3 regions of the Bacillus cereus group sp. BfR-BA-01383 genome follow, and region 2 is predicted to be linked to each of the others. Evidence: riboswitches for the same ligand, from Rfam matches in the RefSeq annotation. Region 2 holds a riboswitch; each other region holds the start of a gene.

Region 1 (8,207 bases), on a different contig from region 2:
CCATCTGGAAGGTCTTTTAAGCTTTTATACTTCTTAGAATAAATGCCCATTGGCTCTAAATGGATTTTTCCTGCATTTACAATTTTATATCCTTTTTCTTGAATTTCTTTATCCAAATATGGAATGTGCTGGAAGTAGTTCGCATCAATTTCTTTATCCGCTAACGCTTTATTCGGTAACACATAATCTTGGAACTTTTTAATCTCTAACTTAATACCTTTTTTCTCTAATATCGGCTGTGCCTTCTCTAAAATAACAGCGTGTGGCACGTTAGAAGCTCCAACAACAAGCTTATTCTCATCTTTCCCACCACAGGCAGCTAATGTAAATACAGATAGTGCTGTAACAACTGACAGTATAATCTTTTTCATATGATGTCCCCTTCTCCCCTATATTTATGTAGTTAGAAAAAAGAGCCGGCATACACCAGCCCTTCTTCAAACGATTATTCTTTTACAGGAACAACTGCCCCTTTATATTCTTTATTAATGAAATCTTCAATTTCTTTAGAATGCAGCACTTCTACAAGAGCTTTAATCTCTTTTTTATCTTTATCGCCTTTACGAACAGCTACTACGTTTGCATACGGTGAATCATTTCCTTCAATCGCAATTGCATCTTTTTCTGGGTTTAATTTCGCATCAATCGCATAGTTCGAGTTAATTAAAACTGCATCGCCTTCTTTATTGTTATACACTTGTGGTAGTAAACCAGGCTCGATATCCGTTTTGAATTTCAAGTTTTTCGGATTATCTGCAATATCTTTTGGAGTTGCTTTAACTGGATCTACTCCGTCTTTAATTTTTAAAATACCTTCTTTTTGTAAAATTGCTAAACCACGTCCATGGTCAGCAACAGAGTTACTCATAATAATTGTCGCCCCGTCTGGAAGCTCTTTTAAGCTTTTATATTTTTGAGAATACACACCAATTGGTTCTAAATGAATTTTTCCTGCTACTTCAAAATCATATTTTTTATCTTTAATTTCTTTTTCTAAATACGGAATGTGCTGGAAGTAGTTTGCATCTAATTCCTTATCCGCTAACGCTTTATTTGGCAACACGTAATCTTGGAATTTTTTCACTTCTAATTCAATTCCTTTTTTCTCAAGTAACGGTTTTGCCTTTTCTAAAATTTCAGCGTGCGGTACGTTAGAAGCACCAACAACAAGTTTATTTTCATCTTTATCTTTCGCGCCACAAGCAGCTAACCCAAAAATTGAAGTTGAAATAAGTGCCGTAAGTAATAATTTTTTCATTTGAAATGCCCTCCCGTTTTTTATTATCTTTTATCTATTCGAGTCGTTACACTATCACCAATCCATTGAATTAAAAATACAACGAGTAATACACAAATTGTTGCAACGATTGTTACATCGTTATTTCCTCGTTGGAACCCTTCTAAGTAAGCAAGTGTCCCAAGGCCACCAGCACCAACAACTCCCGCCATTGCCGTATAGCCTACTAAAGCAATTGTCGTTACCGTAATACCAGATACTAAGGCTGGTAATGATTCTGGAATTAACACTTTCAAAATAATTGTGCTTGTTTTTGCCCCCATTGCTTTTGAGGCTTCAATTACACCTTTATCAATTTCACGAAGTGCGATTTCAACCATTCTTGCATAAAATGGTGCCGCTCCGATAATTAAAGCTGGCAATGCCGCACTCGCTCCAAGAATTGTTCCAAGAAGGATTTTTGTGAATGGGATTAATAAAATAATTAAAATGATAAACGGTATAGAACGGAATATGTTTACGAACGCTCCAATCACCGTATTAATCGATTTGTTTTCCCATAAATTATCTTTCGCTGTCATGAAAAGTAACAATCCTAAAATAAGTCCTAAAACAAATGTGGCAAGAGCTGCGATTGCCGTCATATATAACGTTTCACCAGTTGCTTCTAACATTTGATTCCAATCAACATTTGTGAGTAACTTATCCATGTGCAATCACCTCCAGCTCTACTTGATCTTGATGAATTCCTTCTATCGCTTGCTGGATCGCAGTTTCCTCACCATTTAAATGAACGACTAAACTACCGTAAGAACCGTTATTCGTTTGTGCGATATTTCCTTGCAAAATGCTCACTTCTATATCACTGCGCTGCATTAATCTTTGAAGTACCGGTCTTTCTACAGCTTCACCGATAAACTGCAAGCGAATCACTTTTCCATCTGGGTATTTTTCAATTAAACTTTCAATCGTTTCATTTGTATCTTCAGAATCCGTTAACTGCTGTACAAATCGTTTCGTAATGTCCTGCTGCGGATTACGGAATACGTCAAGTACTGGACCCGTTTCTACAATCTTTCCTCTCTCCATTACGGCAACGCGATTACAAATCTTTCGAATTACATGCATCTCATGTGTAATTAGTACAATTGTTAAACCGAGACGCTTATTAATATCTAGAAGTAAATCTAAAATTTGATCCGTCGTTTCTGGGTCAAGAGCTGACGTTGCTTCATCACATAAAAGTACTTGTGGATTATTAGCTAATGCTCTTGCAATCCCGACGCGTTGCTTTTGTCCACCACTTAACTGAGATGGGTATGCGTCCCCTCTTCCCTCTAACCCAACAAGATGAATTAACTCATCAACACGTTTTCTTCTCTTCTCCTTATCAACGCCTGCAATCTCAAGTGGGAATGCGATATTTTCCCGCACAGTTCGTGACCAAAGTAAGTTGAAGTGCTGAAAAATCATTCCGATTTCTTGCCTTGCCTTCCGAAGCTCACTTCCTGTAATTGCTGAAATGACACGATTTGCAATTGTAATTTGGCCAGAAGTTGGTTTCTCTAACTGATTAAACAACCTGATTAAAGAACTTTTTCCGGCGCCACTATATCCGATAACACCAAATATCTCGCCTTTTTCTATTTTTAAATTGGCGTTATCTACAGCAGTGACATCACCGCTTTTTGCCTTATATATTTTCCTTACATTTTCTAATAAGATCATGATGTTCACCCCTTTTTTAAATAAAAAGCGCAAGCGGCTCGTTTAGAACAAGAGGACGTTGGAATCCCTGACGTAGAGGCGTTTTTTGCCTCATAGGAGGGGATGAAACGACCGACTGTTCTAGCCGCTGGAGCTAGATTTCATAAAACCTTAGATCGACTCCGCAATTTTTTATTTTTGATGCGTGTAGTCCATCGTTATAACTCCTTTTATTATTTGAATGTCCTCCACATTCAAACAACAAAAAAACCTTTCCGCTTTAGAGAAGCAGAAAGGTTTATATGCGTATATAACAACATTATCCCTCTCTCTCATCTCTCAAAGCATTTGCTTTGCAGGAATTGGCACCATTTCAACATAAGTTGACGGTTGCCGGGCTTCACAGGGCACAGTCCCTCCACCTCTCTTGATAAGAGAAATCAGATTTAATTTTCGTCTGATTTGTAATTTATGAAATTGTCTATATTTTATGAATTGAATTGTATCAACATCCACACACCATGTCAACAGAAATTTTCGCAAAAAATGAACCTTCAGAATTTTAAGCACCTACTGACATCGGTTTACATATATGGAACATCGATTCAACCAATAGCATCGTTCGATATGTTCCTAAATATTGTACACGTCCATCGTTTATTAGCATTTGCAATCGTACATTTCCGTTCACCAATTGCTCTACATCCTCTTCATCCACACAAACAATTTGTTCCGTTCCTCTTTCCTCTTTCAACAGTTCTATATAGTCTCTTGAAATTTGTAATGAATAACTCTCATCTCCAAAGCGAAAATTAACAGTTTTTTCTCCTTGTCTTAAAAGCGGTTCTAAATGATATTGACCATTAGCGTAATTTACAAATGATTGCAGCAAAGAATATAATTTCACCCTAAATCACATCCTTCATATCACTTTCTATTACATACCATTCCCTCTTACTAAAGAGCAATCCTGTTACTTTCGCTCGACAAATACTGTAACCATCCTGGTTCTCGACATATTTCCCAAGAAATATGTCGAGGCGGCAAAAACTTTGCCGCCTACTTTAATTCCGTATATAAATATTCAACCGAATGAAATGCATATATCTTCTTCATTAGTGTCCCATTTTCAAAAACAAGTAAGCACGGTACACTTTCGATCCCATACTCTTTTGCTAAATGCGGGGCATAATTTAAATCTAACATTCCAATTTTCAAATCTTCAATTGTCATCTCAACGACCGTTAACATCTTTTTTGCCAATTGGCATGTTCCACACATTGGAGTATACACATATAACACTGTTTTTTCTTCATTTTCTATTAGGGCTGTAGCTTCGGCTCCTGTCCAGTCAATCACTTCTATCATTCCTTACCGTAAATATTCTGTATAAACGTCAATGTCAGCTCCCCATAATACATTTGCTAAGTGTGAAGACGGCGCAGTTGCCACTTCTCGGTACGAGCGATCAATATAAATATGCTCTGCTTGTGGAAATTCTTTGCGAAATTGTTTCCTTAACTTTTCTCCAGCATCATCAGCATCCACTAGTACATACACTTCCTTATCAAAAAACTGATCAATGAGCTCATCCATTTTCGATAAACCAATTGTACCATTTGTACAAACAATTTCCACCGGTTCACGAATAATAGATTCAATCTTTCTTCTGTCTGATTTACCTTCTACAATAATGACTTTTTCTACATAAATCATATGTCATCACCCGATCACCATATACTATACAACCTTTAACTTAGTATATAGTATATTCGTTATTTTCATGTTGTTTCCTGTTTATTTTTGCAAAAGAAAAGCGGAGGCGACTGTTCAGCCCTGTTGGCTAAGGTTCTTTCGTACAGAAGATGCTTTTTTCTTCATAGGAAGAATCGCATCCTCAGTGAAAAAACTTTTTTCAAAAACCTTCTCCTATATAATAATTAATATATATGTGCTTTCAAATTCATTATGTAACACAAAATAAAAAGGACAGCACAAAGGCTGTCCTTTTTATTCGACTATAATTAGTCTTGGTTCGTCATTTCTGCATATTTTTCTGCAGTTAATAACTTCTCAACTTGGCTTGCATCAGAAAGTTCAACTTTAACCATCCATGCACCCTCGTATGGAGATTCGTTAACAAGTTCTGGTTGGTCACTTAATTCTTCGTTTACTGCTACAACTTTACCACTTACAGGTGCGTATAATTCAGAAACTGTTTTAACAGATTCTACGCTTCCGAATGGCTCGTCAGCTTCAATTGTTGCACCTACTTCAGGAAGTTCAACGAATACGATATCGCCTAGCTCACCTTGTGCAAAGTGAGTAATACCGATAACAACTTCATTACCTTCTGTTTTTACCCATTCGTGTTCTTCAGAGTAACGTAAATTATTTGGAATGCTCATGACTGTACCTCCAGTGAATGTATTAATTATGTAAAAATACCTTATTGGTACTTTTTCCACACACTTTCAAACTGCTCTTCGTTAAAACCAAGTGTTACACTCGTTCCATCTGTTACGATTGGACGTTTAATCAACATGCCATCAGATGCTAAAAGTTCGTACATTTCGTCTTCACTTGCATCTTTTAACTTATCTTTCAAACCAAGTTCGCGGTAACGCATTCCACTTGTATTAAAGAATTTTTTTAATGGTAATTCACTTTTTTCATGTAAATTACGTATATCTTCTTTTGACGGTGGATTTTCAACAATATGAATCATCTCATATGCTACATCGTTTGCCTCAAACCATTTCTTTGCTTTTTGACATGTGCCACACTTTGGATATGAATAAAATGTTACTGTCATAAATTCACCTACTTTTTTACTAACCTTTACCTTTATCATATAGAAAACGTTTTATTATTTCAAACGATTATTCGCTAAACTTTTACTTATTTCGTGATAAATTTTAATAATCCTGCGAATTTTTCTTATTTTTCCGCCATTTTCAAGGGAAAATAAACATATAATTTTTTTTTAGAATCTTTTCGCCAACTACACCGAACATATATCTTAAACAAACGTTTGATTAATTTTCTATTTTTCTATGTGCACCTTTGAGCTGCATCAATTCTTTCCTACCGAACATACTTCTTAAACAAACGTTTGATTAATTTCCTAGTCTCCTATGGTAGCCCTTGAGCTACATCGATTCTTTCCTACCGAACATACACCTTAAACAAACGTTTGATTAATTTCCTATTTTTCTATATCCCCCTTAAACTGCATTCCTTCTTTTTACCGAACATACTTCTTAAACAAACGTTTATTAAAAAAATAAAAAGCCTTCTACATAAAGGCTTCTCATGATCTATTCAAATAATCTGCAATTGTTTGAAATACTACGATATACATATTATGAATACTTTCTTCTGTATTTCCACCATTTGATAAACCAACTCCCCATTGTTGCCCTTCACCACTCCCAATATTCGCAAAACCTTGCGTATACATAGCATTTATATCTTTTGGTGCGCTTTTATACTCTACATTTTTTGTGATAAAAATTGAATATGATTTATCTTGTAAACCGATAAAAAATACTGGTTTCTTTAAAGATGAAAATAAATCTTTATACTGCTCTTTTGAAGCTTCTTGAAAGTGCTCCTTCATTATTAGAAATCCATCAACTTTTGCTGATTTCTTCTGTATCTCTTCTAACTTTACACTTTCAAATTTTATATTTCTAAACGTATCTCTCGGCTTTTCACCAACAACTCCAATTACTAGTGCTCTCCCGTTATATTCTAATTTCTCTCCTTCGTTATCCTTTGCACATCCAGCACTGACTAGGCATAACAATATAAAAACTAAGAAATATGATAAACGCTTCATTTAGCACCCTCCCCTTCTTTTAGTCAAGTGACAAAAACGTAAGGTGAATTCAAGAAAATGTAAGTAAAATCGATAGCTCCATTCGTGTTTCTATATTATAATCAATTGAATTTACTTACATTACTAAAAAACATAGGAGATTGTCATGAAGAAATTTAAACTTTCATCTTTTCTTCCGTTAAGTTATATATTTCTACTCGTACTCGTAAGTCCCCTTTACGATGTATTAAATAAATCAGCTGTTCACGCAGTAGACGTCACAACAGTAGTAGATGATTGGATTCCATTTGTGAAAGCATTTATTATTCCTTATTTACTTTGGTTCCCATACTTATACGGTGCACTTATTTATTATTGTTTTGCTGATAGAAAGCAATATTACGTTACTTTAAGTAGTGTAGTTCTTGGTAAGCTTGCTTGTTTTTCTGTTTATTATTTTTGGCAAACAACTGTACCTCGTCCAACCGTCGTTGGAACAGACGTATTTTCCGAACTAGTCCGCTATATTTATAGTATCGATCAACCAGTAAACTGTTTCCCTAGCATTCACGTCCTTACTACATTTGTGATTATGTTAGCTGCCTTTAAACGTAGAGAACAACATGCTTTTGAATATTACATTCTTACTTTCTTCGGTACACTTATCATTTTATCAACGCTATTTACGAAGCAACACGCATTTGTAGATGCCGTTTCTGGAATGACGCTTGCAAGCATATTATACTTCGGTGTTCAGCTATTGTTAGCAAAAGAACCAATAAGAGTTCCAGTAAAACAAAACTATAAAATGTAACATAACAAAAAAGCAGACTGTGGCTTCTTCAGTCTGCTTTTATCTATTATTAAGGAGATTTTCAAATTAAGATTGCGGTACAGTCATATCACCAGAGTGAATACGACCTGCTTTTTTAAGAGCGATGTAAAGTATATAAGAAACAGCTACTGGAATGATGACATAAGTGATTATCATCGCTGGGACAACTTCCCATCCTTGGCTGGAAATTAAATTAATTGGTGCGATAAGAGAGCTTAATCCAAGACCTGCAATTTCTTTCCCTGCTTCCAGGTGGAAAATTAATGCTGATACTGGGCCGACTATAGCGCTGGCGACGACAGTTGGGACGAGAATCATTGGATTTTTAGTAATGTTCGGCAACTGTACTTTTGGAGTACAAAGTGCCTGAGCTAATATGCCACCTAAATTATTTTCTTTTGCTGAAATAACAGAGAATCCGATAAACTGAGCAACACATCCTGCAAGTGCTGCACCTCCTGCAAGGCCATCTAAGCTAAGCGCTATCGCTAACGCAGCTGATGAAGCTGGGGAGATAAGTAACAGCCCCCAAACTACAGCAATCACGACAGAAGCGATGAACGGGCTACCAGCTGAGCTATCTTTAATGAATGCTCCAACTGTAT
Region 2 (7,380 bases):
TTCCCCTCTTAATAAAAAATTCAGTTCGCTCACTATTAGCAAAAAACTAGTTTACAGTTTTTTGCTCTTCATTTTTTAAAGACCATCGCATTAATACATATAAACTTCCATACAGAAGTAAAGGCTCTAGTATTACCAAATATGGGTTTTGCTTTCCTAATTCTTTAAATACAAACATAATTAATAGCGGTATGATAACAGCTAAAATTCCAATCCATCCAAGTATGTAGGCTTCCCCAATTAACAATACTAATAAGACAATTCCGGCTAGTATATAACTTTGTATAGTAGTTAATTGCAATACAGGTGTCCCATACCATTTATTCATAAACATTAATAACACTAATAATAAAATAGGAACCATTACTATTACATAAATAATTCCAAACTCTACTAATTTACTTTTAAAAGAAGACATTCTAAACGCGACAATTGTTCCAATAATTGTAATGATTAAGATGATAGGATAACCAATTAACTGTACATTCGTTAACGTAAACTGCTGATTTGGACTTCCAAATAAAACATTTGTAAGTAACCAATATCCACCAATACCAATTACCATTGCAAGAATACTTTTTATACTCCCGCCCTTATCTTTCTCCATCTCTTTCGCCAATTCTTCCGCATATGCTTTTGGCGAATCACCAAATATATCCTTTACCGTCTTTCCCTCTTGCTCCCCTTCTATTAAATGCAATTCTGCATCTTCTAGAAAGGCATCCACATCTTCTTCTTTAATCCCTTTTGTTATTAAATACACTTTCGTATCGATTAAAAACTTTCCGCCTTCTTTAGAAATCTTCATTATAACCCCTCCCTTATTCTACCGTTTCTCTTCTATTCGCCTTCATCATAATTTCAACGAAGATTAAAATAAATAAACTTCCGTATAAACATATAATTTGAAATAACATTGGCATAAGATCTTCGGATGTAAATGTTTGAAACACTAACATAATAGAAAGAGGAATAATTAAATATAAGTTTTTAAACCATCCTTCAAAATATATATTTATAGCTACTGTGATGATAAAGATCCCTCCAGCTAACATATAACTTTGCACTTGGGTAAATGTAACCATCTTTGTAGAATATATTACATTTAATATCGTAACCGCTCCTAATAAAAACATTGGAGCGCTCATGACTAAAGACCACATAGAAAACCATGTTTTTGTAAAGCTTGTTACAAAGGTCTTTTTACGGAGCAAAAAATTAGGGCCTATAACAGCTAACATTAATGTGAAACTATAACCAATACACTGAATAAGTGAAAGCTGTAAAATCCCATTATTCACTACTAAGATAGAAGCAATAATCCAAAACGTAACGATATTCATTACTGTAAAACCGATTTGCTTCCACGTTTCTTGTCTATCCTTTTCCATCACTTTTACAAGTTCATGTGCATATTCTTTCGGTGAGCTTCCAAAAATGTCTGCTACACTTTTCCCGTCACTCTCGCCCTCAATTAAATGGAGTTCTGCATCTTCTAAAAAATTATGAACATCACTTTCTTTCACACCCTTTGCCGTCAAAAATAATCTCATATCTAATAAAAACTTACGCGCTTCATTTGATAGCATTATTTTCTTCTCCCCTTTCCTTCAAGTAGACGCTCTACACTACTTTGCATCGCTTCCCAGCGACCCATAAATTCATCCAGTGCATCTTCTCCCTTATCTGTTAACGTATAATACTTCCGTTTTGGACCAGATGGAGACTCCTTCATTACACTTGTTATTAATCCTTCTTTTTGCATTCGTATTAATAACGGATAAATACTTCCTTCACTTGCCATTGTAAAACCATACTTCGCTAACTTTTCACTCATTTCATAACCGTATATTTCACCTTCAGAGATAATAGCAAGTAAGCATCCTTCTAAAATCCCTTTCAGCATTTGACTTGTCGACATAATTCAAATCCTCCCACTATCTTGTTTTGCAAGATAGCCAGTTATGTTTTTTCCAAATGTTTGCAGGATTTTTATGATTCTTCCTCTAAATAGAGCAATAAGAGAATTTTTATATAAAGGAGTGTTTTTCACCATGGTTACAAATCGAGTTGTCTTTTTAACAGGTGCTGCGAGTGGTATTGGTTATGAAATGGGAAATGCTTTTGCAAAAGAAGGCGCAAAAGTTATTATTAGTGATCGTCTTGAAGAGCGTGCGAAAGAAGCTGCTGAACAATTACAAAAAGAAGGCTTTCAAGCGATCGGTTTAAAATGTGATGTTACATCTGAAGAAGAAATTACAGCAGCAATTTCTCAAGCAGTTACTCACTTCGGTTCATTAGACATATTAATTAATAACGCTGGAATGCAACACGTTTCACCAATTGAAGATTTTCCAACTGAAAAGTTCGAGCTGCTAATTAAAATTATGCAAATCGCTCCGTTTATCGCAATTAAGCATGCCTTTCCGATTATGAAAAAACAAAAGTATGGCCGGATTATTAACGTCGCTTCGATTAACGGTCTTGTTGGATTTGCAGGGAAATCCGCCTACAATAGCGCAAAACATGGCGTAATTGGATTAACAAAAGTTGCGGCTTTAGAAGGTGCTATCCACGGAATTACTGTTAATGCCCTTTGTCCTGGTTATGTCGATACCCCTCTTGTACGTAATCAACTAGAGGATTTAGCCACTACACGAAATGTACCACTTGAAAATGTTTTAGAAGATATCATTTATCCACTTGTACCCCAAAAGCGCTTATTACAAGTACAAGAAATTGCTGATTATGCTATGTTTTTAGCGAGTGAAAAAGCAAAAGGAATAACGGGTCAAGCTGTCGTTATCGATGGTGGTTATACTGCTCAATAAAAATAAAGTTTGCTCACGAAGAGCAAACTTTATTTTTTATCACGAGGATCGTCATACTTTGGTAATTGCTGTGGCAGTTTTTCTATTGCAACAATTACCCCATCTAATTTACTTTCAATACGATGGAGTAAATATAGTGTTACAACAATAGGAAATCCCACATTACCTATCATCCTGATCCACTCTTCCATCCCTCTCTCCTCCTTTCATTATATAAATAAGGGAAAAGAACACATTTAGGCACAAAAAAACAAGCTATTATGTATTAGCTTGTTTTTCAAATAATGATACAATTTCTCGTTTGTAATCTCCGCATATAATACCTTTCTCAGTAATAATCCCTGTAATTAATTCATTCGGCGTTACATCAAATGCAGGATTATAAACATTAGTTCCAATTGGGGCTACTTGTTTCCCAAAGATTTTCGTAACTTCTGTTTCATCTCTTTCTTCAATAATAATTTCAGCGCCTGTTTGTTTCGTAATATCAAATGTAGATAACGGAGCTGCAACGTAAAATGGGATATCGAAATACTTTGCTAATATAGCTAAATTCATTGTTCCGATTTTATTTGCCGTATCTCCATTTGCGACAATTCGATCTGCTCCTACGATAATCGCATCAATTTCTTTCGTACGGATTGCATGAGCTGCCGTATTATCTGTAATAAGTGTGACCTCAATGTCCGCTTGCTTCAACTCCCAAGTCGTTAAACGTCCACCTTGTAAAACGGGTCTCGTTTCACACGCGTATGCATGTAAACGCACACCTTTCTCTTTTCCGATATAAAAAGGGGCTAATGCAGTACCGTATCGTGCAGTTGCAATACTTCCAGCGTTACAGATTGTTAAAATGTTATCACCGTCTGCAAAACATGTTAACGCATGTTCTCCAATACTCCGGCACACCTCTTCATCTTCCTGCTGAATGCAAAGCGCTTCCGCTTCTAATATTTTTCGCGCTTCTTTTATTGTAGTAATCTCTCGAATAGATTCTCTCATGCGATCAATTGCCCAAAATAAATTCACTGCCGTCGGACGTGATGTCCCTAAATAATTACAATCTCTATTAAACTTCTTTTGAAATTCCTCAATATGTACAGTATTATATTTTTTTGCTGCCAGTGCCAAACCAAATGCTGCTACAATTCCAATTGCAGGTGCTCCGCGTACTTCTAGCATTACAATACTTTTCCAAACCTCTTCAATAGTCGTTAACGTTTTGTATTCTGTGCTATGCGGCAACTTTGTTTGATTTAATACCGCAATTGTATCACCTTTCCAACTTACAGATCTCGGCACAGTAACAATCGTACTCATGCTTTTATGCCCCCTGAAACTGTTTGTTGAAATAATGTTCGAAACAGTTGAATATCAGCACTCTTAGATTCATATTTTATTAGTTCTTTTCCTAAGTTTAGAGCTTGTTTCTTAGCTTGAATTCTTTTTTCTTTATTTGCTATTTCATCTAAATCAGCTACATGAGCTAAACCAATTGTTCTTCGAATTAATTCACATCCTGCAAATCCTACAGCATCAGTAAAGATATTTTGCAAAATAATTGGTAACCACTGTTTTTCTTTCGTATATACTTCTACACCTTCTACAATCCATAATTTCGTAAAAGTTTCTACAAAATAACTCCATGTCTTCTCTATATGGAAAAATAGCACCCTTCTCTGTTCTTCTTCTCTAGATAAAGCATTTAATAATAGATTTGCAATAAATTGACCGATGTCAAATCCAAATGGACCGTACGTTGCAAATTCTGGATCAATCACTTTCGTTTCAGAAGGCGATGAAAAAATACTACCAGTATGTAAATCCCCATGAATAAGCGTTTCTTTTCTCGTTAAAAATTTATATTTATATTGCGCTACTTTTAGTTTTAAAGTTTTATCACTCCAAAGTTCATCAACAGCTAGTTGTAAATCTGGTTCATAATCGTTCGTATCGTAATGCCCAAACGGATCTGTAAACACTAAATCTTCTGTAATTTTACAAAGGTCTGGATTTACAAATGTACCTTCTAGTACCCTTTTCTCTTCTGACTGCAGACCGAAATCTGAAGTATAAAATAAAACATTTGCTAGAAAACGACCGATATGCTGAGATAAAAGTGGATAATCCTCTCCGTCTATTAATCCTCTTCTTGTAATTGTTAGTCTTGATAAGTCTTCTATTACCGTCACTGCCAACTTCTCATCATGACTGTATACTTCCGGAACGTATTCTGGCACATACTTCGCAAAAATTTGCAGTGCCTTACTTTCAATCGTTGCTCTTTTTATAGACAATGGCCAGCTCTCACCAACTACTTTCGCATATGGAAGTGCTTGTTTTATTATAATTGCCTTCACTCCATCATCTAATTTGAACACGTAATTTAAATTTCCATCTCCAATTTCATGGCAAACTACATTTGCTGCCTTTTCAAAATAGCCACGTTCTTTCGCATATTGTACAGCTGTTACTTCTGTTAATGAATAATATCCCATCGTCTTCTCCCCCTTTTTTAATTCAGAGGTTTTTCTGACGCAGAAAAACCTCTTTCCACAAAGAAAGAGGTTTGAAGTTAATCTTCTCCCCTCTTATCTGCCAGAAAGTATACTTTCTGCTGGAATTAGCACCGTGCCTTTTGGCGTAAATACACGCCCCATTTCACAATGGTATTACGGTCGGTTGCTGGGCTTCATCGGGCCAAATCCCTCCACCTGCTCTTGATAAGAGTTGTATAATTTTTTGAATTTTTAACTTTATGTTGAAGACTATACCAAGAATAAAAATCACTTGTCAACATTTTATTTGTATAATTCTGGACGACGATCTTCAAAAACTGGAATCCCTTTACGAACCTCTTGAATTTTCTCGAATTTAAGCTCGCCAAACAAAATCGATTCCTCTTCATTTGCCTCTACCACAACTTCACCCCAAGGGTCGACAATTAAAGAATGACCTGCAAATTCATTATTTGGGTCCTTCCCTGCCCTATTACAGGCAACAACATAACACTGATTTTCAACTGCTCTCGCTTGCAAAAGCAAGCGCCAATGTGCTAAACGAACTAATGGCCATTCTGCTACAACAAATAAAACTTTTGCACCTTTAGCAGTATGAACACGCATCCACTCCGGAAAACGAATATCATAACAAATTGTGCCAGCACACTCTACATCATCTAGCTTAAATTCACCTGTCTCATTACCCGCTACTAAATATTTATGTTCATCCATCAGCTGAAATAAATGCACTTTACTATATTCATTGACTAGATCTCCTTCCTTGTTTACAACATACATTGTATTTGTAACACCTTGCTCTGTTTGCTTTGCTATCGAGCCACCAACAATATGTACACCATATTGCTTCGACCATTCTTTCAACTTTTCTTTCGTTTCTAATCCATTCCTATCTGCAATTTCAGAAAGTCTCGTTAAATCATATCCTGTTGTCCATAGTTCTGGTAAAACAATAACATCTGGTCTTTCCTTCATCGCTTCACTAATTTTAGTTTTAGCGTTCTCAATATTTTTTTCTACATCTCCAAAGACAATATCCATTTGAATACATGCGACTTTCATTTTGTCAGCCCCATTCTTATTTTTTTCTTTACAAAATACTGGAAAGATTATATCATTTGTCACTAGAATTGTAACAACTTTCAAAAGAGGTGGAAAGTATGAAATTATTTCAACCTTCTGAGATAGTAACATCATTGCCAACACAATTTTTTGCTTCACTTGTTGCAAAAGTTAACAAAGTCGTTGCAGCTGGTCACGATGTTATTAATCTAGGTCAAGGTAATCCAGATCAACCAACACCACAGCATATCGTAAAAGCTTTACAAGATGCTGCCGAAAAGACCATTCATCATAAATATCCGCCATTTCGCGGACATGAAAGTTTAAAAGAAGCTGTGGCAACATTCTATCTACGTGAATATGATGTAGTAGTAAATCCAAAAACTGAAGTTGCTATTTTGTTTGGTGGAAAGGCTGGATTAGTAGAATTACCAATTTGTTTTACAAACCCTGGTGATACTATTCTCGTTCCAGATCCAGGCTATCCAGATTATTTATCCGGAGTTGCTTTAGCAAAGGCACACTTTGAAACAATGCCGCTTATTGCAGAAAATAATTTTTTACCGGATTATACAAAAATTGATGACTCTATTGCGGAGAGCGCAAAGTTAATGTTTTTAAACTATCCAAACAATCCTACTGGCGCTACTGCATCAAAAGATTTTTTTGATGCAACCATTCATTTTGCTAATAAACATAATATATTAGTTGTTCATGATTTTGCTTACGGTGCTATCGGGTTTGATGGTCAAAGACCCGTTAGTTTCTTGCAAGCAGATGGCGCTAAAGATACAGGAATTGAAATTTACACATTATCAAAAACTTTCAATATGGCTGGGTGGCGTATTGCTTTTGCAGTCGGGAATGAAAGTGTCATCGAAACAATTAACCTATTGCAAGATCATATGTATGTTAGTATTTTTGGTGCAGTTCAAGACGCAGCCCGCGAAGCACTATTAAGTTCACAG
Region 3 (8,207 bases), on a different contig from region 2:
TCGATTTAGTAGCTGTTTCAGAAAAAGACGAGCGTGATGTAGATGTTGAATCAAGCCTACTTAGCTTTATCGCAGATCGTACAAAGCTTGTATTTATGGATGATAAGTTAACGGTTGATTGGCATGAAGGTGGAGGGACTTTTCAGCTGAAAAGCCCGAGCCAGTTTTATAATCCAAATATGAAGTTACATGTTCGAGTGTAACAAAGAAAAGACCGCCCAAAAATATTTTTGAAGCGGTCTTCTTTAATTATATAAGATGTCACTATTGTCGTTTTTTGCTGATAAATCGATAGCCCTTGTTGAATCGCCGATATAATTTCGTTTACAAAATGAGCTACTTAATACAATGAAATGTACATGTGATTGAATTTTCTGTATAATACTCTTTGCGGAGGGGATACGCATGAGAAGATGGGGAATTGAATTATTAATTTTAAGTGTCGTTATTATTTGGGGTATTAACTATACGATTGCAAAATACGGACTTGTAGAATTTACCGCAATTGAGTTTACCGCGCTTCGAATGATGGCTGCGGCACCACTACTGTTATTACTTACATTCTTTATGGAAAAGTCGCTTTACATGGAGCGAAAAGATATACCAAGATTAATCATTGTTAGCGTTGTAGGGATTGTATTGTATCAAACGCTATTTATGGAAACTGTTAAATATACATCCGCTACAAATGCCTCTTTACTCATTTCTATTTCACCAATTTTTACAACTGTATTTGCGATTTTCTTGAAACAAGAAAAGTTTTCTTCTCGAAAGCTCATTGGTTCTATGATTGCCTTTGCCGGTGCTGCATTAGTTTTAGTAGCCGGGCATTCACTCGCTAGTTCTTTTTACGGAAATGGAATTGGACTAATTACATCGATATGTTGGGGGCTTTATCCTGTTTTAGCAGGGCCATTAATTAAAAAATATTCGGCACTTCGTGTTACAGCATGGTCGGCATTAGTTGGAGCGATTCCGCTTGTATTGTTAAGTGGGCCACATGTATTTGTCATGCCATTTCACATTACACACGGAATGACACTATTTGCCTTACTATATTCTATTTTCTTTGTAACAGTATTCGGTTTAGTGATGTGGTATGTTGGTATCCAAAAAATTGGAGCATCACATACGATGGTATATATGTATATTACACCGCTCGTAGCTGTTTTATTTGCTGCAGTATGGGCGAATGAATATGTATCGTTACAACAAATAATCGGTGGAATTATCATTTTCTTTGGTCTATGGTTTGTGAAATCAGAGAGGGTACAAGTACATTCTACTGCGGGGGAACCTATATCAAAATAGGAAAACAGATCACCTATGATCTGCTTTCCTATTTTTTTATTTTTGGTAAGAAGATGAGAAATAAGATCGCAGTAATAAGTGGGATTAAGTTTAAAAATGGAAGACGGAAGAGTGTAATAAGAATAATGCCTGGAAGAAGGACACCGAGGACAGCGTAGAAAATACTATGTTTTTTTGTGTACCAATACAATGAAAGTCCAATAAGTGCAGGGACAATGAGATGAATGAGAGCCATTAAAAAATAAGTCATTAGACGCCCCCTTTTTTGTGTACTTATTACATCATATCCGTATGTTCATAGATTGATATCACTTTTTTCATAAACGGACGAAAAATGTTTGGAAAAACGTCACAAATTATGAGGGTATGATGTTTAAAATCTTGTATAATATTATTTTATAAAAACATTTAAACAACATAAACAGCGTGTTTATGTTGTTTTTAATTTGGGTGAAATGGATTTTTAAGTAGTATGAGCTCGAAAAAAATGAGTTATACAGCTTTTGTTGGATAGATGAAAACTACTGAAGAGGAGTACAGTATGATTAGTATGTCATTAAGAGCGTTTAAAATTCAATCGTATTATTTACTAGGTATTCTGTTATTAGGCTGGATGTTAACACCGTTTTCAGCGCATTTTCTAGGTGCTGGAATTGGACTTATTGTAAGTATGTATTGTGTTTGGCTTTTAGGAAGACGGATTGAGAAGCTTGGAGATAGTCTTGTAAAGAAGACGAAAGCACCGACGCTCGGTATGTTCAATCGTTTTGCAGCTGCCATTTTGGGTGCTGTGATTATGTACGAAATTGAGCACCATATGGTTATGTGGGCATTCGCAGTAGGGATTATGGGCGGTTATTTCTTAATTGTTGTTAATTTAGGCTACTATAGTATGAAGGATGAGAAGGAATTAACGAAGAGCTAAAAAGATAAAAAGCTTCTTTTTAGATGGAATAGAGGATCCAGCGTTGGGTAGAAGCGGTTAGATCCTTTTTTAGCCCCATGTGGTGTAAAACCAGAGGGATGTAGTGAGTAGGAATATAATTTATGTGTTCGAAGCTGTGATTTGCATGTGGGTAAAGTAAAGAATATATAGAAAGAAGCTTACGTTTTTCACGTAAGCTTCTTTTTTATGTAAGTGTGTGTAACCGTTAAGCCGCATTGGGTTTTGTCGGTGAGTACGCGAAACTTTACGGTTACACGACACTTATTCATATGAGTAAAGGGTTATTCCATCAGAAACTTTTATTATTAAGCGATTGGGCCGCCTAAGTTAATAATATCGTCAGAAACGCTATCAAACTTTTTGAAGTTTTCTTTGAATTCGTTTGCAAGTTCAATTGCTTTTGCTTTGTAAGCAGCTTTATCAGCCCAAGTTTGTTCAGGCATTAACACTTCGTCAGGTACGCCTGGTACGTGAAGTGGAACTTCAAGACCGAAGATGTCATGTTTAGCTGTTTCAGCTTTTGCAAGTTCGCCGCTTAGCGCTGCTTGAATCATTGCACGAGTGTAACCTAAGTTCATACGCTTACCAATGCCGTATTCGCCACCAGTCCAGCCAGTGTTTACTAAGAATACTTTCGCATCATGTTTCTCGATTTTTTCACCAAGCATTTCAGCATAGCGAGATGCATCAAGTGGTAAGAATGGTGAACCGAAGCAAGTTGAGAATGTAGCTTGCGGAGATGTAACACCGCGCTCTGTTCCTGCTAATTTACTAGTGTAACCACTTAAGAAGTGGTACATAGCTTGCTCTTTTGATAACTTACTGATTGGAGGCAATACGCCAGATGCATCAGCAGTTAAGAAAATAATTGTATTTGGATGTCCTGCAACACTTGGTAGTACGATATTGTCAATCGCATGCATAGGGTATGCAGCACGTGTATTTTCTGTTAAAGTAGTATCGTTATAGTCAGCGATACGTGTTTGGTCATTAATGACAACGTTTTCTAAAACTGAACCGAATTTGATTGCATCGAAGATTTGTGGTTCTTTCTCATGAGAAAGGTTTACACATTTCGCATAGCAACCGCCTTCAATATTGAATACGCCGTTATCAGACCAGCCATGCTCATCATCACCGATTAATTTACGGTTTGGATCAGCAGATAATGTTGTTTTACCTGTTCCAGATAAACCGAAGAATAGTGCTACGTCGCCTTCTTCACCTACGTTTGCAGAGCAATGCATAGAAAGAATATCTTGTTCAGGTAGTAAGAAGTTCATGATAGAGAAGATTGATTTTTTCATTTCACCAGCGTATTCTGTACCACCGATCAGTACGATACGTTTTTCGAATGAAACCATAATGAATGCTTCAGAATTTGTACCGTCAATTGCTGGATCTGCTTTAAAGTTCGGTGCAGAAACAATTGTAAATTCTGATTCATGATTTGTTAATTCTTCTTCAGTTGGACGAATAAATAATTGGTGTACGAACAAATTATGCCATGCGTATTCGTTAACAACTTGAATTGGTAGGCGATAGTTACGGTCAGCGCCAGCAAATCCTTTGAAGACGAATAACTCTTCTTTTTCCTTTAAGTATTCTAAAACTTTCGTATATAATTTATTAAAATGTTCTTCAGAAATCGGTTGGTTCACTGCACCCCAAGCAATTTTGTCAGCAACCGATGCTTCTTTCACAATAAATTTATCTTTAGGAGAACGTCCTGTGTATTTTCCTGTTGAAGCAGAAACTGCACCAGTAGAAGTTAATTTCCCTTCATTTCGCATTAATACTTTTTCCACTAATTGCGGAACACTTAATTGAATCTGTGCATTGCTTCCGTTCAATAATTCATGTAAACCAATTTGGACATTCACAGTACTCATATTTATATACCATCCTTTTCATTTAATGAAATATTTCTCTCGTAATCCCTAGCAAGAGTATAACACAATTATATAAATAATGTATACTATTTATTTATTTTTGTTTGTGTGAATGTATTATTTCCTTATTTATATTTCATTCTATACTTATGGAGAAAAACTTTTAGGAAAATGTGAATATTAATTGACAAATGAATATCATTTCTTTAGTATAGGTTGGGACGGATACTCTCTTATCCCGAGCTGGCGGAGGGACAGGCCCGATGAAGCCCAGCAACCTCACTTGTAGTGGTAAATACAGGTGAATAGGTGCTAAAACCTGTGCGAGGCTAATGGTCTCGAACGATAAGAGCAAAGGGCAAAAAGCAGTATGCAAGTAGCAAATTAAACCTTTCCTCTATGTTAAGTGGGAAAGGTTTTTCTGTATGCTTGTGTGGGAGAATAAATGTATGTCGCAGTTTGTGGCAAATTAAGGATGAGTTCCGTACAATATATACAATTACTGTAGGGAGGTTTACCACATGACAAAAAAACGTCATCTGTTCACATCTGAGTCTGTAACTGAAGGACATCCAGATAAAATTTGTGACCAAATTTCTGATTCAATTTTAGATGCGATCTTATCAAAGGACGCAAATGCACGTGTAGCTTGTGAAACAACTGTAACAACTGGTTTAGTATTGGTAGCGGGGGAAATTACGACTTCTACTTATGTAGATATTCCGAAAATCGTTCGTGAAACAATTCAAGGCATTGGTTACACACGCGCAAAATATGGATTCGATGCAGAAACTTGTGCAGTTTTAACATCTATCGATGAGCAATCTGCTGACATCGCTATGGGTGTTGACCAAGCGCTAGAAGCACGCGAAGGTCTAATGACTGACGCTGAGATTGAGGCAATTGGTGCGGGAGACCAAGGTTTAATGTTTGGCTTCGCATGTAATGAAACACAAGAATTAATGCCACTTCCAATCTCGCTTGCTCACAAATTAGCTCGCCGTTTAACTGAAGTACGTAAAGATGACACATTATCATACTTACGTCCGGATGGAAAAACGCAAGTTACAGTTGAGTATGATGAAAATGGTAAACCTGTACGTGTGGATACAATTGTAATTTCTACACAACATCATCCAGATGTTACATGGGAAGAAATCGATCGCGATTTAAAAGAACATGTAATTAAAGCTGTAGTTCCAGCTGAATTAATGGATGGAGAAACGAAATTCTTCATTAACCCAACTGGTCGCTTCGTAATTGGTGGACCTCAAGGTGATGCTGGTTTAACAGGACGTAAAATCATCGTTGATACTTACGGTGGATACGCTCGCCACGGTGGCGGTGCATTCTCTGGTAAAGATGCAACAAAAGTTGACCGTTCTGCAGCATATGCAGCTCGTTATGTTGCGAAAAACATCGTAGCAGCTGGTCTTGCTGATAAAGCAGAAGTACAACTTGCATACGCAATCGGCGTAGCACAACCAGTATCAATTTCAGTTGATACATTTGGCACTGGTAAAGTATCTGAAGACGTACTAGTAGAACTAGTTCGTAACAACTTCGATCTTCGCCCAGCTGGTATTATTAAAATGCTAGACTTACGTCGCCCAATTTACAAACAAACAGCAGCTTACGGCCACTTCGGACGTACTGATGTAGATCTTTCATGGGAACGTACAGACAAAGCTGCAGCTTTAAAAGAGCAAGCTGGTCTATAATATATGAAGAAAAGCTTTGCGCGGTGAGCGCAAAGCTTTTTTTATTTTGTTTTACTTATGATTTGAATGCATGAGCTACAATATACTTTTTCATATTTGTCATGCCACTTGCCGGAAATCGCATATGAATCCACGCTTTCTCATACGTTGATATTTCCTTTTCGCATGATTTGCAAACTATCGGTTTCTCCTGGAACATATGTAATTACCCTTTCATTTGGCGTGCTTTGCCCGCGCAAAATGCACTGCTCAGTAAAAATAACGTTGCAAATATAATGCTCACTAATGTAGCGTATGGAATTGCGCCTTTTAAAGAAAAGCCGACAGTGATGGAAGCGATAAATAAGAGGATGAATGTTGTTGTTAATTTTTTGTACAGTTCCATAACATGTAAACCTCCTTATTTAGAAATAGAACGTTTAAAAATAAAATTTACTACATAGGCAAGTAAGAGAGGAATTAATGTGTTAGTCAAATAGTAACGAATATCACCATCAAGCATCAGTACATACAATTTTAAAAAATTAATATCAAACCCGTAAGCGATGCATTGAAAAAGGTATAATAGGTACATATCGTTTTATGTTATAGAACATAAAAATCTCCTTTATATGGATAAATATACTTATATTGTATCATATTGAATTCTTTGATTTATACATAATTGTACAAGATAAATGAAAGGGAAGATGAAAAATGAGTGTCAATGAACATAAAAAACAAGCGCCAAAAGAAGTACGCTGCAAGATCGTGACGATTTCCGATACACGTACGGAAGAGACGGATAAGAGCGGCCAGCTATTACATGAATTATTAAAAGAAGCAGGACATACAGTGACTTCTTATGAAATTGTAAATGATGATAAAGAGAGTATTCAGCAAGCAGTGTTAGCTGGTTATCATAGGGAAGATGTCGATGTTGTATTAACGAATGGCGGAACTGGTATTACGAAACGTGATGTAACGATAGAAGCAGTTTCCGCGCTATTAGATAAAGAAATTGTTGGATTTGGTGAGTTGTTCCGCATGATTAGTTATTTAGAAGATATTGGGAGTAGCGCGATGTTAAGTAGAGCGATCAGCGGTACAATTGGACGCAAAGTAGTCTTCTCAATGCCAGGGTCTAGCGGAGCAGTTCGCCTTGCGATGAATAAATTAATTTTACCGGAATTAGGTCATATTACATTTGAGCTGCATCGTCAATGAGTAAGTGGGCTGGAATTGTATTAGCAGGCGGTATGTCGAGTAGATTCGGTGAGCCGAAAGCGTTGGCGAACTGGCAAGGGAGTACTTTTATTGAGCATATTTTGAAAGTGATGACAACTGTGCTCCAAGAAGTTGTAGTCATTAGTCACTCCGATATAAAAGAGCGAGTGGAGCAACTCGTACAAGTTCCTGTTATAGAAGATATTCCGCATTATAAAGGAAACGGCCCACTTGCTGGAATGGTATCAGGAATGGAATATATCGAAGCAGATTGGTACGTGATTATGCCTTGCGATGCACCAAACGTTTCGCAAGAGTGGTTTACTATTTTATTGGAACAAATGAGTGATGAGTACGATGCGGTTGTACCTATTATTAATAGAAGAAAACAGCCGTTACTTGCAGCGTATCATAACCGTGTGAAAGAGAAGATTTACACTTTACTTCAAGAAGAGAAAAGAAGTATGGGGCAGCTTTTATCACAATGTAATGTGAAATATGTTGCTGGAGAAGATGTACAAGCGAATGCAGATTGGTTTATGAATGTGAATACGAAAGAAGAGTATGTACAGGCTCAAAAAGACCTTTCAAATGAATGAAAGGTTTTTTGATATACAGAAATTGGGGAACAATTACTGTATAAAGGTATGTGAGTAAGTTGATTTTAAGGGGAATTTCTTAAAATCATCATACAGTAAAAGTACTGTATAACCATATATTAATTTTTATGGGTTTTTATTACAAGTCTGTTTAGTTATGTATCTTTTTGTTATAATGAATATAGAAATAAAATGATATTTCACCTTATGTATCATTTAGTGAACGAAGTTTTATAATTGGGTAATAAACTCCCTCTGTCTAGTTGAAGAGAGTTTTTTGTTATGAAATTGATTCATATACATCTTTAGTTCTATACGATAGATATAGAATATATTTACAAATATAACATTTGATGGGTAGCTGAACGGAGAGTCCTGTTTTATACTAATATTGTGTCATCCCTTCTAAGGGACAGCGCACAGCCGGTGATTGGCTAATGGGAACATTCTCATTTTGCCAGTGCCGGTTTTTTATTAGATAATGATGGTAATAAACTTTTGAGGGAGGGATCGTTTTGAGAAAGATAGATTT

What was found. Region 2 has a riboswitch for S-adenosylmethionine ahead of mtnK (S-methyl-5-thioribose kinase). Riboswitches for the same ligand answer to the same signal wherever they lie in the genome.
Positions count from the first base shown of each region.
Region 1: linked by a shared signal. The riboswitch ahead of MR065_RS18150 (methionine ABC transporter ATP-binding protein) and the one ahead of mtnK (S-methyl-5-thioribose kinase) in region 2 are both predicted to bind S-adenosylmethionine.
Region 3: linked by a shared signal. The riboswitch ahead of metK (methionine adenosyltransferase) and the one ahead of mtnK (S-methyl-5-thioribose kinase) in region 2 are both predicted to bind S-adenosylmethionine.

Region 1 covers NZ_JAKUFP010000021.1:20,525-28,731, reverse strand. Annotated here, with positions in the region: gene metQ (methionine ABC transporter substrate-binding lipoprotein MetQ) at 1-371, opposite strand, end outside; gene metQ (methionine ABC transporter substrate-binding lipoprotein MetQ) at 446-1,258, opposite strand; gene MR065_RS18155 (methionine ABC transporter permease) at 1,282-1,947, opposite strand; gene MR065_RS18150 (methionine ABC transporter ATP-binding protein) at 1,940-2,965, opposite strand; SAM riboswitch class I at 3,274-3,381, opposite strand; gene MR065_RS18145 (hypothetical protein) at 3,507-3,851, opposite strand; gene MR065_RS18140 (thioredoxin family protein) at 4,004-4,312, opposite strand; gene MR065_RS18135 (toprim domain-containing protein) at 4,316-4,660, opposite strand; gene gcvH (glycine cleavage system protein GcvH) at 4,969-5,352, opposite strand; gene MR065_RS18125 (arsenate reductase family protein) at 5,394-5,759, opposite strand; gene MR065_RS18120 (hypothetical protein) at 6,258-6,788, opposite strand; gene MR065_RS18115 (phosphatase PAP2 family protein) at 6,934-7,581, shown strand; gene MR065_RS18110 (PTS sugar transporter subunit IIC) at 7,648-8,207, opposite strand, start outside.
Region 2 covers NZ_JAKUFP010000001.1:96,204-103,583, forward strand. Annotated here, with positions in the region: partial or broken gene MR065_RS00530 (DNA-binding protein) at 1-13, opposite strand, end outside; gene MR065_RS00535 (DUF1129 domain-containing protein) at 47-808, opposite strand; gene MR065_RS00540 (DUF1129 domain-containing protein) at 822-1,589, opposite strand; gene MR065_RS00545 (PadR family transcriptional regulator) at 1,589-1,921, opposite strand; gene MR065_RS00550 (3-hydroxybutyrate dehydrogenase) at 2,055-2,831, shown strand; gene MR065_RS00555 (YvrJ family protein) at 2,861-3,022, opposite strand; gene mtnA (S-methyl-5-thioribose-1-phosphate isomerase) at 3,090-4,151, opposite strand; gene mtnK (S-methyl-5-thioribose kinase) at 4,148-5,329, opposite strand; SAM riboswitch class I at 5,420-5,561, opposite strand; gene MR065_RS00570 (carbon-nitrogen family hydrolase) at 5,633-6,496, opposite strand; gene MR065_RS00575 (pyridoxal phosphate-dependent aminotransferase) at 6,511-7,380, shown strand, end outside.
Region 3 covers NZ_JAKUFP010000002.1:85,981-94,187, forward strand. Annotated here, with positions in the region: gene MR065_RS02655 (iron-sulfur cluster biosynthesis family protein) at 1-203, shown strand, start outside; gene MR065_RS02660 (DMT family transporter) at 406-1,311, shown strand; gene MR065_RS02665 (hypothetical protein) at 1,340-1,561, opposite strand; gene MR065_RS02670 (ATP synthase subunit I) at 1,853-2,236, shown strand; gene pckA (phosphoenolpyruvate carboxykinase (ATP)) at 2,563-4,149, opposite strand; SAM riboswitch class I at 4,380-4,501, shown strand; gene metK (methionine adenosyltransferase) at 4,671-5,870, shown strand; gene MR065_RS02685 (hypothetical protein) at 6,076-6,255, opposite strand; gene MR065_RS02690 (MogA/MoaB family molybdenum cofactor biosynthesis protein) at 6,567-7,076, shown strand; gene MR065_RS02695 (molybdenum cofactor guanylyltransferase) at 7,073-7,675, shown strand; gene MR065_RS02700 (GAF domain-containing sensor histidine kinase) at 8,191-8,207, shown strand, end outside.